2 regions of the Arthrobacter sp. Ha26 genome follow, and region 1 is predicted to be linked to the other one. Evidence: predicted binding sites of a transcription regulator. Region 1 holds the regulator's gene; the other holds the start of a gene.
What was found. The regulator Rex, encoded in region 1, represses fermentation and respiration genes when NADH is low (regulators of the CRP and FNR family bind a similar motif). The targets are predictions, from matches to a motif close to CTTGTGAANNNNTTCACAAG.

Region 1 (6,550 bases):
AGGCGGCTGCTTCCGGTTATGGTTCATGGCATGACAAACCGTTGGTATGCGTATTTTTCGTTGGCTCTGGAGGGGCCCGCGTCTAACTGACACGCATCCAACTTTCCTTCAGAGCCAACAGGGCAGAGATCATTCTCTGCCCTTCGCCGTTTCTCCGGCGGGTTCTGACTGGGCCCGCTTCCCTTCTGGAACAGGACCCGCACAATGAGCACCGCAACAGCCCCCGCACACACAGCCGCCGGCAACCCGCGCACGGAAGCGACGGCAAAGTCCACATCCAACCTGCGCGTCAGCGAATTCACTCCGTTGCCCACGCCACAGGAACTCATCGCGGAACTGCCGCTGGCAGCCCAGGTGGCAGGCGTCGTCGAACGCGGACGCGATGAAGTGCGCGCCATCATGGACGGCGTGGACGACCGCCTGCTGGTGATCGTGGGGCCCTGCTCCATCCACGATCCCAAGGCAGGGCTGGAATACGCCCGGCGGCTGGTCAGCCAGGCCGAAAAGCACAAGGAAGACCTGCTGATCGTGATGCGGACCTACTTCGAAAAGCCCCGCACTACTGTTGGCTGGAAGGGCCTGATCAACGATCCGCGGCTGGACGGCAGCCACGACATGGTCACCGGCCTGCGCACCGCCCGGCACTTCCTGCAGCAGGTCACCACGCTCGGACTGCCCACTGCCACCGAATTCCTCGAGCCGATCAGCCCGCAGTACATGGCGGACCTCATCTCCTGGGGCGCCATCGGGGCGCGCACCACCGAAAGCCAGATCCACCGGCAGCTCGCTTCCGGCCTGTCCATGCCCATCGGTTTCAAGAACGGGACCGACGGCGACCTCCAGGTGGCGATTGACGCCTGCGGTGCCGCCGCGGCAGCCCAGGCGTTCCTGGGCATCGACGGCGACGGACGGGCAGCCCTGGTGGCCACCGCCGGAAACCCGGACACCCACGTCATCCTCCGCGGCGGACGCAAGGGGCCGAACTACTCCGCGGCGGACGTCGAAGCTGCCTCCGCCAAGCTTGCCGGCAAGCAGCTGAACCCGCGCCTGATCGTGGACGCAAGCCACGCCAACAGCGGCAAGAGCCACCACCGGCAGGCTGAAGTGGCGCTGGAAATCGGTGCGCAGCTCGAGGACGGCGGCGCCTCAGCCCAGGCCATTGCCGGTGTCATGCTGGAGAGCTTCCTGGTGGGCGGGGCCCAGAACCTCGACGTTGCCGAGCATGCCGCGGGCCGCACTGAACTGGTCTACGGCCAGAGCGTGACCGATGCGTGCATGGATTGGGACGTCTCCGTTTCCGTACTGGGCCAATTGGCGGCTTCTGCACGCAAGCGCCGTGCGGCCAATTAGGGGAGTGAAATAGGGGAGCACACTACTTTCACATCTGCCACACGAACATCTAGAGTATCTAGGTAGGTGGTTGGTGGATGGCTCAGCATCGGAACACCGCATTGGCATGTACCTGGGGTCACTGTTGTCCATCCGTCAGCAAAGGAAATAGGGAAATGTCGGCAGAACAGAACTTCTCCAACGCGAAGTTCCTGACCGTGGCAGAAGTAGCCCAGGTCATGCGTGTCTCCAAAATGACCGTGTACCGGCTTGTCCACGCCGGCGAGATGCCGGCAGTGCGGTTCGGCCGCTCCTACCGGGTACCCGAGAACGCCGTGGAGCAGTACCTCAAGGGTGCTGTGGTGGACGGCCACACGGAAACCGCCTGACCGTTACCTAGCAAAAACCCGCATTTCCGCCGGTGGGAGCCAGGGCGGTCAGAAGCCGCCCCGGATAGGCGGTACCCTGTTAAGGAACGTTTTACGTCATTGTAAGAATCTGTCAGTTGTTCAGTTCGTAGCTCTGTCCACGAACCTTCTCCATCAGACAGGTACTGCATCTAGTTTGTAAGGAACTTTCGTGGGTTCAGTTATCAAGAAGCGTCGCAAGCGTATGGCCAAGAAGAAGCACCGCAAGCTGCTTCGCAAGACCCGTCACCAGCGCCGCAACAAGAAGTAGAGATACTTCAAACAGCGTGGAAATGCCCGTCGCCTTCCGAGGCGGCGGGCATTTCTGTTTTCCGGCCCAACTGAGTAGCGCTGCCTAGACGCGCGGCCCGCGGATCCGGGCGAAGCCTTTCCACAGACCGTAGACGGCGCCGCCGGCCGTGGCCGCCTTCAGGCCGAGCGTGGCTGCGCGGCGGCCGGCGCGGAAGTCGTAGACAGGCCAGTTGTGGTCGCGGGCGTGGCGGCGCAGGCGTGCATCTGGGTTGATGGCCACCGGGTGGCCCACGAGGGTGAGCAACGGGATGTCGTTGAAGGAGTCGCTGTAGGCCCAGCAGCGCTTCAGGTCCAGCTCCTCGGCGTCGGCGATCTCCTGGACAGCCACTGCCTTGGCGGAGCCATGCAGGATGTCTCCCACAAGCCGTCCGGTGTACATGCCGTCCGAGATTTCCCCCACCGTGCCCAGCGCACCGGTGAGGCCCAGCCGGGTGGAGATCACGGTGGCAACCTCGATAGGGGTGGCCGTCACCAGCCACACGCGCCGGCCCACCCGCAGGTGCTGCTCGGCCAGGGCCTTCGCGCCGGGCCAGATCCTGGACGCGATCATCTCGTCGTAGACTTCCTCGCCCAGGGCCTTCACATCATCCACGGTGATCCCCGCCGCCAGCGTGAGGGCAGAGTCGCGGACCGCGTGGACGTCGTCCATGTTTTCGCCGCGGGCCACGAACTTGAACTGCTTCCAGGCGAAACCCGCTGCCTGGGCAAGGGTGAAGGCCCCCCGCTGGTGCATCTTCCGGGCCACATGAAAGAGGCTGGCGCCGCGCATCAGCGTATTGTCCACATCGAAGAACGCCGCCTCGCCGGGCTGCGGCGCAGCAACCGGTTTGGTGACCACGGCGACGTATTTCTCCTCGGGCATGGAGTCGAGTCTAGTCAATCCCCTGCCTGGGCGCGGTCGGCGTCGCCGGGCCCCGTGAACGGTACTACGGTTAACCCATGGCTACCCCGCACGTCGTCCTGGTCACCAAAGCTGACTGCCACCTTTGCGAGGAAGCGCGCGACGCCGTGGCGCGGGTTACTGCCTCATTGGGCCTTGAGTGGACCGAAGAGCTGGTGGACAACCAGCCGGAACTGCGGGACCGCTACGCAGAGGAGATCCCCGTGGTGCTGGTGGACGGTGTGCAGCGCGATTTCTGGAAGATCGACGAGGCCCGGCTGGAACGCGTTCTTCAGCGGGCCATGGCCCGGTAGGGGAGCCATGCCGGTGATGGCGTGCCCTGTGTTGCCCGCTGCTTTGTTGCTCCCTGCTTTGTTGGCTTTGGCGGGAGGGCTCTAGAGTGGAGTCACAACGCGATGCGAGGGAGGGGCTGGTGGCTTCGCTGGATTCAACCCCCCAGGCTGTCCCGGACCTGCCGGACGCCACGGACACTCCGGCCAAACAGATACCGCCCGCTGCGGTGGCCAGGCTGACGCTCTACCTGCGCGCCCTGAACACCCTGCTGGCGGAGGGTGTGGAGCGCGTGTCCTCCGAATCCCTGGCTGAAGCCTCGGGCGTCAGTTCCGCCACCCTGCGCAAGGATTTGTCCCATGTGGGCTCCTACGGCACCCGGGGCGTGGGCTACGAAGTCCAGTACCTGAGCCGGCACATTGCTGCGGCCCTTGGCTTGACGCATGACTGGAAGGTCGCAATCGTCGGCGCCGGCAACCTGGGCAAGGCGCTGGCACGGTACGGCGGGTTCGAATCCCGCGGTTTCGACGTCGTGGCAATTTTCGACGCCGATCAGATGGTGGTGGGCAACGAGGTGGGTTGGCTGCGGGTGAGTGACGTGGCGGACATGGAAACTGTACTGCACCGGACCGGCGCCAACATGGTGGTCCTCGCGCTGCCGGCCGCTGTGGCGCAGGACGTCTGCGACCGGGTGGTGGCAGCCGGCGTGCACAGTATCCTCAGCTTCGCACCCGTGATGCTTCAGGTACCCGAGGGGGTCAATCTCCGCAAGGTGGACATGGCTACTGAACTGCAGATCCTGGCCTACCACGCACAACGGGCGCAGGCCCCGGGTCAGACTGCCTGATCGCTCCGGCAGTTCCGGGACCCACGCCCGCAGGGGTGGGAAGTGCTGTGGTTACCGCCCGTAAGGGTTGCCCAGGCCGCCGCCGTACGGGTTGGCAAAGGGCTGTTGCTTGCGGAAGTAGGGAGCCGACGCCGGCAGGTACAGCAGGACGATGGCGGCAATCCCCAGAAGGGTTCCCACGGTGCCGAGTGTAGGAACACCGAACAGGCCGAAGATGGACAGCGCGGCGAACACGGTGCCCAGGATGCGGGCCCAGTTCTTGCCCTTCCTGACGAAGAATGCCACCAGCAGGTACAGCGCTGCGCCGATGATCGCGAACACCACCAGGGTGCCGGCGATGACGCCCTTGATGTCTTCGTAAGTGATTCCACTGGCACCACCGGCCGCCATCTGGTCCTCAAAAGCCTGGCGGAAGGCGGGGTTGTCAAGCTGGGTGAGTCCGGTGAGCAACGAGATGACGAAAATCGCGGCGGAAGCGATCAGCAGCCAGAACGAAATGTTGACCAGCTGAGGGACGCCGTTGCTGCCGGTGGGCTGGGGCTGCTCTGACGGGTACTGCGCGTAAGGGGACTGGCCGTAGGGCTGCTGACCGTACGGCTGCTGTCCATAACCGGGGGCCTGCGGCGGGTTCTGGCCATACTGGGGAGCGTTCTGCCCGTACTGCGGTACGCCGGACTGGCCGTACTGGGGCGGGTTCTGACCGTACTGTGGCGCGTTCTGCCCTGATTGCTGACCGTACTGGGGAGCGTTTTCACCGTAGCGCGGCTGCTGGTTGCCCTGCTCGGGGCCGTTGGGCACGGGGGGCGGGACTGGAGGATTACTCATGAGCTGTCCTTCTGCATGTCGGGATTCAGGTGGGCTGCCGGGTTTCGGTCCTGCGCCCTACCCCCAGCATGGCTTAAGTCCACCGTACCCCCGGACCGGACGCTTGGGGGTCATTCGAAGGAGGTATTCCGCCCGCCGTTCCGCGGATGTCCCTGCCGAATCAGCTGCGGCCGGCCGTGCTGCTCAGTTGGCACCTGCCCCGGTGCCCCTGCCCGTGCGGGCAGCGTCGAACCATGCCTGTGAACGGGGCAGCCACAACAGGATTGTTGCTGCAAGGCTGATCAGGAAGCCTGCCCAGTTGCCGCCTTGTCCCACACGCATGGCCAGGTTGGCCACGGCAAGGACCAGGGTGACGGCGGTCAGGACCGTGAGGGCGAGCCGCGCCCACTGCTTTCCTTCTTTCATCCGCAGTGCAAAGACTATTTGCGCGGTGCCTACGGCGGCGGCCAGCAGCATCAGCAACAGGACCCCGACGGCGGCGGCCGGTGCTGCGGCAAAGAGCGTCAGCGAGGCCATCATTCCCAGCAGCCCGCCGAGCAGGCCGAGGAGCCCGCCAATGAACCAGATCCAGAACGAGACCTTGAGCGCGGTGGGAAGGCCGGCCACCGAAAGCATTGCGGCGAAACCGGCGCGCGGCCTGGCATTCTCGAAGTTGCTCATGGCCATCACTGTAGTCCCGGCCCAGGGCGGCACGGGTTAAGGCGAAAACCCCGGCACCGGCTGGAGAAGCCGGTGCCGGGGTTCCGGCGTGATTCGTGATTAGGCCGCGGGGGCGATGAAGGCCAGTTCGAGGTTGATGGCAACCTTGTCGCTCACCAGGACGCCGCCGGTCTCGAGGACAGCGTTCCAGGTGAGGCCGAAGTCCTTGCGGCTGATGGTGGTCTCGGCGGAAACGCCGGCGCGGGTGTTGCCGAACGGGTCCACGGCCACGCCATTGAACTCGGTTTCGAGGGTGACGGGGCGGGTGACGCCCTTGATGGTCAGGTCACCGGTCAGTTCGTAGCTGTTGCCCTTGGCCACGAGCCCGTTGGAGACGAAGGAGATCTCGGGGAACTTCTCCACGTCGAAGAAGTCTTCGCCCTTGACGTGGCCGTCGCGGTTGGCGTCACCGGAGTCAAAGCTGGCGGTGTTGATGGTGGCATTGATCTTGGCGCCGGTGACGTCCTGGGGGAGGTCCAGGGTGGCGGCGGCTTCGGTGAACTGGCCGCGGACCTTGCTGATGCCTGCGTGGCGGACGGTGAAGCCGATTTCGCTGTGGGAGTTGTCGAGGGTCCAGGTGCCGGTGGTGACGTCTGCGGGAAGTGCCATGATGTTGCTCCTTAGAGGATGGTGCCTGATGAGTGGCGTTGAAGCTTCATCTGTTGAAGTATCAACTAACTGCTGCACCTAGTATAAACATGCATTTGCATCTTTTGTTCCCGCCTTCGGAACATTTCTTCAAAAACTTCAGTTCTACTGGATGTAGAAGATTTCGGATCGCACGCCATCTTTGAGAAACTGGTAAACATGCCCCAAGCCACTGTCCATCTGCTCCGCCACGGCGAGGTCCACAACCCCGACGGCGTTCTGTATGGAAGGCTGCCCGAATTCCACCTCTCCGCACTGGGACAGGAGATGGCCCGCATGCTGGCGGACCACTTCCGGCAGCGTGCGGAAAGG
Region 2 (6,550 bases), on a different contig from region 1:
GCATCCGTGCCGAGCTGGATGCAGCGCTGGCGGAGGTGGAGATGGAAGCTGCCGGCCTGCGCACCCGTCGGGCCGAATTCGCGGGCGGGATCGACGCGGGAATGCTCGCCGTTTACGAAAAAACCTTGGCCAAGCGTGGTGTTGGCGCGGCCCGGCTCTTCCACGGCACCTCCGAAGCCTCCGGAATGAGGCTGAGCCCGGGTGACCTCGCCGAGATCAAGGCCGCGGCGCCGGACGACATCGTGTTTTGCCCCGATTCCGGCGCCATCCTGGTCCGTTCGGAGGAATGGGTCTGACCAAACCGGTCAGTTCGGCAGGATGATGTTCAGCGCGTGGGGTTTCCGCGCCGAACCCGCCACGAGTTCAGCGTCCCACTTCTCACGGCTGGCCTTCAGGAGGTCCGACGCCGTTGCCGGGGCTTTGCCTCGCCGTGCCAGCAGGTGCCGGGCCAGCTCGCCGCGGGTGTGCTTCGCAAAGTGGCTCACCACCTTGCGGGAGCCGTTTACCTCGGTAAAGACGTTGACGGTCACGGTCTGCGCCGCCGGGGGAGTCCACGCTGCGGCGTACGTGCTGGAACGGCAGTCCACGAGCAGGTGCCCGGCAACGGACTCTGCCAGTACTTCCGAGAGCTGCGGCTTCCAGAATGAGGCGAGGCGTCCGACGTCGGGCAGTGCCGTCCCCATGGACAGCCGGTAGGCGGGAACGCTGTCGCCAAAGCGGATGGCTCCCCAGAGTGCCGATATGACCAGCACCGACGCGTCCGCCTTTCGGCGCTGCGCAGGCGTGAGGGACTTGTACCCCAGGGCGTCGTACAGAACCCCTGAATAGATGTGGTGGGCCGGAGCCGCCGGTTCCGCGTGCAGCCGGGTATTGCGCTCGACGTCGTCCTTCAGCGACGCTCCGACACCCAGCAGGGCGAGGGCATCCTCATGCGCGCTCACGGTGCCTAGCGCGTCCAGCACTTTGGCCCGGTAGGTGTTCAGCTGCGGGAAGCTGAGGGAAGGCCAGTCGACGGCGGATCCGCGGACCGCGGGCGTCTTGCCTTCGGAAGGGGGAAGGAGAATCAGCACCGTCCGATCCTACCGGCGCAGGGAGAGCAGCCGTCGCCGGTAGACTGGAGGCGGATGGGACAGCCAGGCGGCCGCGCGTCACGAAAGTGGCTCGAGGAACGTCCGGGCTCCACAGAGCAGGGTGGTGGGTAACGCCCACTCGGGGTAACCCGCAGGCCAGTGCCACAGAAAACAGACCGCCTGGGTCGCGCCGGTTTGAAAGCGGCACGAAACAGGTAAGGGTGAAACGGTGGTGTAAGAGACCACCAGCTTCCCGGGTGACCGGGAAGGCTAGGTAAACCCCACCCGGAGCAAGGCCAGACAGGGCACGTTCGAGGGCTGCTCGCCCGAGTGTCCGGGTAGGCCGCTGGAGGGTGCCGGCAACGGTACTCGTAGATGGATGGCCGCCGCTCCCTTTCCGGTAACGGGAGGGGAGGCACAGAACCCGGCGTATCGGCTGTCCCATCCATTTATTTCCGGTTTGACCTTGGAAGCTGTGTTGGGGAAGCTGGACCGTGCCTGCTGAAACTGATGGACAATCCGCCCCGGACCCTGCGCTCCGGTCCGCCCCCTCAGCGGGCAGGCAAGTGGCTGCCCTGGCCGCGTTCCTCGGGCTTTCCTACGCGGTGTGCGTGCTCGCCTCCATCCCGATCATCCTCCACTCAAACGGCTGGTTCGCCGGGTCGGCCAAGGCTCCATGGATGCCTGCAGGGTGGATGTTCCGGACAGTGTGGATCGGACTCTATGCCTTTATTGGGCTGTCCGCGTGGCTGGTCTGGCGCAGGGGAGCGCTGACGGGGCCTGTGGCCCTCTCCTACGGACTGCAGCTGGTGCTGAACCTGGCATGGCCATTCGTATTCTTCGCCTTGTACCCCGTGCTCGGTGCCGCTGCCCTGTGGCTGGCCTTCGCCGTCATCTGTACATTGGCCGGTGTCCTGGGGCTGCTGATCCTGCAGGTTGGTCCGGTCCAGACCTGGGCAGGACTGCTGGTGCTGCCCTACCTTTCGTGGGTGCTGTTTTCTGCCAGCCTCAACCTGTATTCCGCGCTGAACAACTAAGCCTGCTGCAAACTCCGGCACCTGTGTGAGTGATTTCACGCGGGGCTGGCCTTTCCGGGACGGTTCGCCAATTTAGAATGGATAGCGGACGTAGGAGTTCTTCCGCCGGAGTTGCGTTCGCAGCCGGTGGTTTTTCTTTGCACACGCTCCAGGCGCCTGGGGGCCAAATCCCGAAGACGCCGGCGCCCCTGGACATCATCAGGTGGCCGACATCCGTGCACGAGGACGTACACGGCTGAACCGAGGAAGGTATTTCTGTGAGCCAGACGTCAGATTCTTGTCTTGATACGTGGATGGGCCGGGAGGCTCTTGCCGAGGCCATGATTCCGGTGATCGGCCGGCTGTACCGCGAAAACAACGTGGTCACGAGCATCCATGGCCGTAGCCTGATCAACAAGTCCACCATGAACATCCTCAAGGCGCACCGCTTCGCCCGCCGGATGAGCAAGGACGAACTGCTCCTGGAGGAGACGGCCCCGCTGCTGAACACCCTGGCGCAGCTGGAACTTGGCGCAGCCGCGATCGACATCGCCCGCCTGAACCAGAAGTTCAAGGAAGAGGGCGGCGACGCCACCCTGGAAGAGTTCCTCCGCGAAGAGCTTGCTGAGATCGTGGGCAAGCGCGGCGGCGACGACCGCACCAGCACCGATGTTGTGCTCTACGGCTTCGGCCGCATCGGCCGGCTCCTGGCCCGCCTCCTGATCGAAAAGGCGGGCGGCGGCCACGGCCTGCGGCTGCGAGCCATCGTGGTACGGAAGGGTTCGGACAACGACCTGTCCAAGCGCGCCAGCCTCCTTCGCCGCGACTCGGTGCACGGTTCCTTCGAAGGCACCATCCGCATCGACGAGGAAGCCAACACCATCACCGCCAACGGTGTCCAGGTGCAGGTCATCTACTCGGACAACCCCGCCACCATCGACTACACCGCTTTCGGCATCAACAATGCCCTGGTGGTGGACAACACCGGCCGCTGGCGCGACGCCGAGGGCCTGTCCCAGCACCTGCAGAGCAAGGGCGTGGCACGGGTACTGCTGACCGCGCCGGGCAAGGGCGAGCTGAAGAACATCGTCCATGGCATCAACCACCGCAGCATCGAGGACACCGACCGGATTGTGTCCGCTGCCTCCTGCACCACCAACGCCATCACCCCGGTCCTGAAGGCCATCAATGACAAGTTCGGCGTAATCCACGGCCACGTCGAGACGGTCCACTCCTTCACCAACGACCAGAACCTGATCGACAACTTCCACAAGGGCGACCGCCGCGGCCGCTCGGCAGCGCTGAACATGGTCATCACCGAAACCGGTGCCGCCAAGGCCGTGGCCAAGGCACTGCCTGAACTGCTGGGCAAGCTCACCGGCAGCTCCATCCGCGTCCCCACCCCGGATGTCTCGCTGGCCATCCTGAACCTCAGCCTGGAAAACGGAACCACCAAGGACGAGGTCAACAACTACCTGCGCGAGATGTCCTTGCATTCGGACCTGCGCAAGCAGATTGACTACATCGATTCGCCCGAGGTGGTCTCCACCGACTTCGTCGGTTCCCGCCGCGCCGGCATCGTGGACGGCCTCGCCACTGTTTCGACCGAGAAGAACCTGGTGCTCTACGTCTGGTACGACAACGAGTTCGGCTACAGCTGCCAGGTTGTCCGGGTGATGGAGGAAATGGCCGGCGTCAACCCGCCGTCGTTCCCCGCCAAGGAAACCGCCGCGGCCCTGGCAGCGATCGCGGTCTGATCCCACGGGCCCGGGTTCCCCGGGAATTCCCGGCTGATTCGCTGGAATCAGCCGGGAAACGGGACCAGACTGGTGCCATGGAAAAAGAAACGACAATCCAGCACGAGACCACCTTGGAACACGCCTTGGATGTGGCCAAGGCCAACCATAAAGAAGCGGTGCGGCTGCTCGAGGGGGCCAGAGCTGCCCACGCGACGGGCGACGTCAGTGAGGACCGGGTGCGCCAGCTTGAGGGACTCCTCGCCATTGCCGAGGAGGACCTGCGCCGGGTTATCCGGGAGCAGTAGCCACCGCCCCGATGTGACCTTTCACTCGCCCTCCACAGTGTGGATATCGCGGGCAATGGCAGTCTGGTGTCCTAGGCTCTTCTGGTGCATGACGTCACCGGAAGGGCGGGAACCCCATGACCGTGAGCTGGGACGCCTACCGACGGGCCCGCCTCCGTTCCCGGCAGGCATGGGCAATCCTGGCTGTCGCCGCGGTCTCCGCCCTCGCGGCACTGTTCTGGTTCTTCACTGACGGACAGTTTGCGGCAGCGCAGCCTGCCGCGTCCGGGCCCACCGAGGCGCCGGTGTTCGAACCGGCCTGGATGAAACCCGTGGTGCCGGTACACCCAGTGCCCGACGGCACTGCGCTCTCCGCTTTGGACGGCCTCGCCGTAAAGGGGCGGTCCGCCAAGGACAGCTACGACCGCGAGGCCTTTGGCCAGGCCTGGCAGGACGTTGACCGGAACGGCTGCGACACCCGCAACGACATCCTTCGGCGGGACCTGGCCGGTGTGGTGTTCGTCGAAGGCTCCAAGTGCCGGGTGGCGGCAGGTTCCTTCCAGGAGCCCTACACCGGGCAGTTCGTGGACTTCCGGCGCGGCTCCGACAGCAGCCGTGCCGTCCAGATCGACCACGTGGTCGCCCTGGGGGACGCCTGGCAAAAGGGCGCCCAGGGGTTGACTGCCGCGCAGCGGCAGAGCCTTGCCAATGATCCGCTGAACCTCATCGCCGCGGACGGCCCGGCGAACCAGCAGAAAAGCGCCGGCGACGCCGCCACCTGGCTGCCGAAAAACACGTCGATCCGCTGCCACTACGTGGCGCGCCAGATTTCCGTCAAGGCGGCATACGGCCTGTGGGTCACGGAAGCGGAAAAGGATGCGATGAAGCGGGTCCTGGGGGCCTGCCCGGACCAGAAGACTGTTTCAGCCCGCTAAGCACAGCCGTATACACCCTTCTGACCCTCATGCTTCGCCGGGCCCGGGCAGCCAGGCGACCCTTCGCCGTCGGGCCTAATGGCCGAAGGGGTCCGGGTCCACACCCGGCATCCAAGTCAGCCCTGGAACTCCCCAGCCGTTTTTCTTGGCCTGCTTCAGCGCTTTCCGCGCATAGCGGTCCATGAGGCGGTTGACGTAGAGCTTGCCGTCAAGGTGGTCGTACTCGTGCTGGATGACCCGGGCAAACCAGCCTGTAGCTTCAAACTTCACCGGCTGGCCAAATCCGTCAAACCCCTCCACACGCGCCCACTCGGCACGCTTGAGCGGATACGTCCCGCCGGGGAACGACAGGCAGCCCTCTTCCTCCTCATCAGGATCGGGGACGGCGCCGGAGATCTTCGACAAGGTGAGGACGGGGTTCACCAGCGCGCCGGTGGCGGGAGCGCCGTCGTCATTGGCGTACTTGTAGACGAAGATCCTCTTGCCCACCCCTACCTGCGGGGCTGCCAGGCCCACGCCGTTGGCGGCATCGTTGGTTTCGAACATGTCCGCGATCAGTGTCCGCAGCTCGTCGTCGAACACGTCAACTTCGGCAGCCCTGCGGTGCAGTACGGGTTCTCCCCAGATGGTGATTGGCAGAACAGTCATGTCGCGGTCCTCCGGCGGTATCCAATGCAGAAGCAATTGATGCAAAACAAAGGAGGCCGCACCGGATATCCGGTGCGGCCTCCTTGCTGGACGGCTGCAATACCATCCTGTGAGGGTGAGCTACGGGGGTTGAACCCGCGACCTCCTGGACCACAACCAGGCGCTCTGCCAACTGAGCTAAGCCCACCATGCGCCCTGCAGATTTACCGGCTGACCGGCTCTCTGGAAAGGCAACTCAAATAGCTTACCTGCTGTTCAGGGATGCTTTGTCCACTTTTGCCCATTTCAGCGAAATTTCCGGCAAACGTGGTGCAGATTACGCTTCCGGCAGCAGCGGATCCCCGGCATGCGTAATGCGCTTGGCGATCTGCTGTGCGGTGGCGCTGTCCGGCCCGGGCGCCGGAACGAAGACCGCCTCGCGGTAGTAGCGCAGTTCATCAATGGAATCCTTGATGTCCCCGAGAGCCCGGTGGCCGCCCTTTTTCGCGGGGGACTGGAAGTAGGCCCTGGCGAACCAGCGGCGGGACAGTTCTTTGATGGTGCTGACGTCGATCACGCGGTAGTGCAGGTGCTCCACCACGGCGGGCATGTCGCGGGAGAGGAAGACGCGGTCCGTTCCCACCGAGTTGCCCCCCAAGGGGGCCTTGCGGGGGTCCGGCACCCACTTTGAGATGTACTCCATCACGGCCGCTTCGGCTTCTGCCATCGTTATGCCATGGGGGAGCTCCTTGAGCAGGCCGGATTTGGTGTGCATGTCCCGGACGAAGTCGTTCATCTGGGCCAGGGCGGCGTCGTCCGGTTTGATGACGACGTCCACGCCGTCTCCGAGGATGTTAAGTTCGGAGTCGGTGACCAGGG

Region 2: AC5RVY_RS16625 (glyceraldehyde-3-phosphate dehydrogenase) is a predicted target of Rex. The motif match lies at 2,130-2,149, and genes of this name have one in related genera.

Annotation. Positions count from the first base shown of each region.
Region 1 covers NZ_JBNHGX010000001.1:653,738-660,287, reverse strand. The annotation lists gene AC5RVY_RS03160 (3-deoxy-7-phosphoheptulonate synthase) at 205-1,350, shown strand; gene AC5RVY_RS03155 (helix-turn-helix domain-containing protein) at 1,506-1,718, shown strand; gene AC5RVY_RS03150 (30S ribosomal protein bS22) at 1,909-2,007, shown strand; gene AC5RVY_RS03145 (HAD family hydrolase) at 2,092-2,910, opposite strand; gene AC5RVY_RS03140 (glutaredoxin family protein) at 2,988-3,242, shown strand; gene AC5RVY_RS03135 (redox-sensing transcriptional repressor Rex) at 3,362-4,066, shown strand; gene AC5RVY_RS03130 (hypothetical protein) at 4,118-4,891, opposite strand; gene AC5RVY_RS03125 (hypothetical protein) at 5,075-5,551, opposite strand; gene AC5RVY_RS03120 (YceI family protein) at 5,651-6,199, opposite strand; gene AC5RVY_RS03115 (histidine phosphatase family protein) at 6,398-6,550, shown strand, end outside.
Region 2 covers NZ_JBNHGX010000007.1:193,517-200,066, forward strand. The annotation lists gene AC5RVY_RS16605 (zinc ribbon domain-containing protein) at 1-296, shown strand, start outside; gene AC5RVY_RS16610 (YaaA family protein) at 306-1,070, opposite strand; RNA gene rnpB (RNase P RNA component class A) at 1,126-1,518, shown strand; gene AC5RVY_RS16620 (TspO/MBR family protein) at 1,565-2,107, shown strand; gene AC5RVY_RS16625 (glyceraldehyde-3-phosphate dehydrogenase) at 2,365-3,843, shown strand; gene AC5RVY_RS16630 (hypothetical protein) at 3,921-4,130, shown strand; gene AC5RVY_RS16635 (HNH endonuclease family protein) at 4,247-5,044, shown strand; gene def (peptide deformylase) at 5,120-5,692, opposite strand; tRNA gene AC5RVY_RS16645 (tRNA-His) at 5,807-5,879, opposite strand; gene orn (oligoribonuclease) at 6,009-6,550, opposite strand, start outside.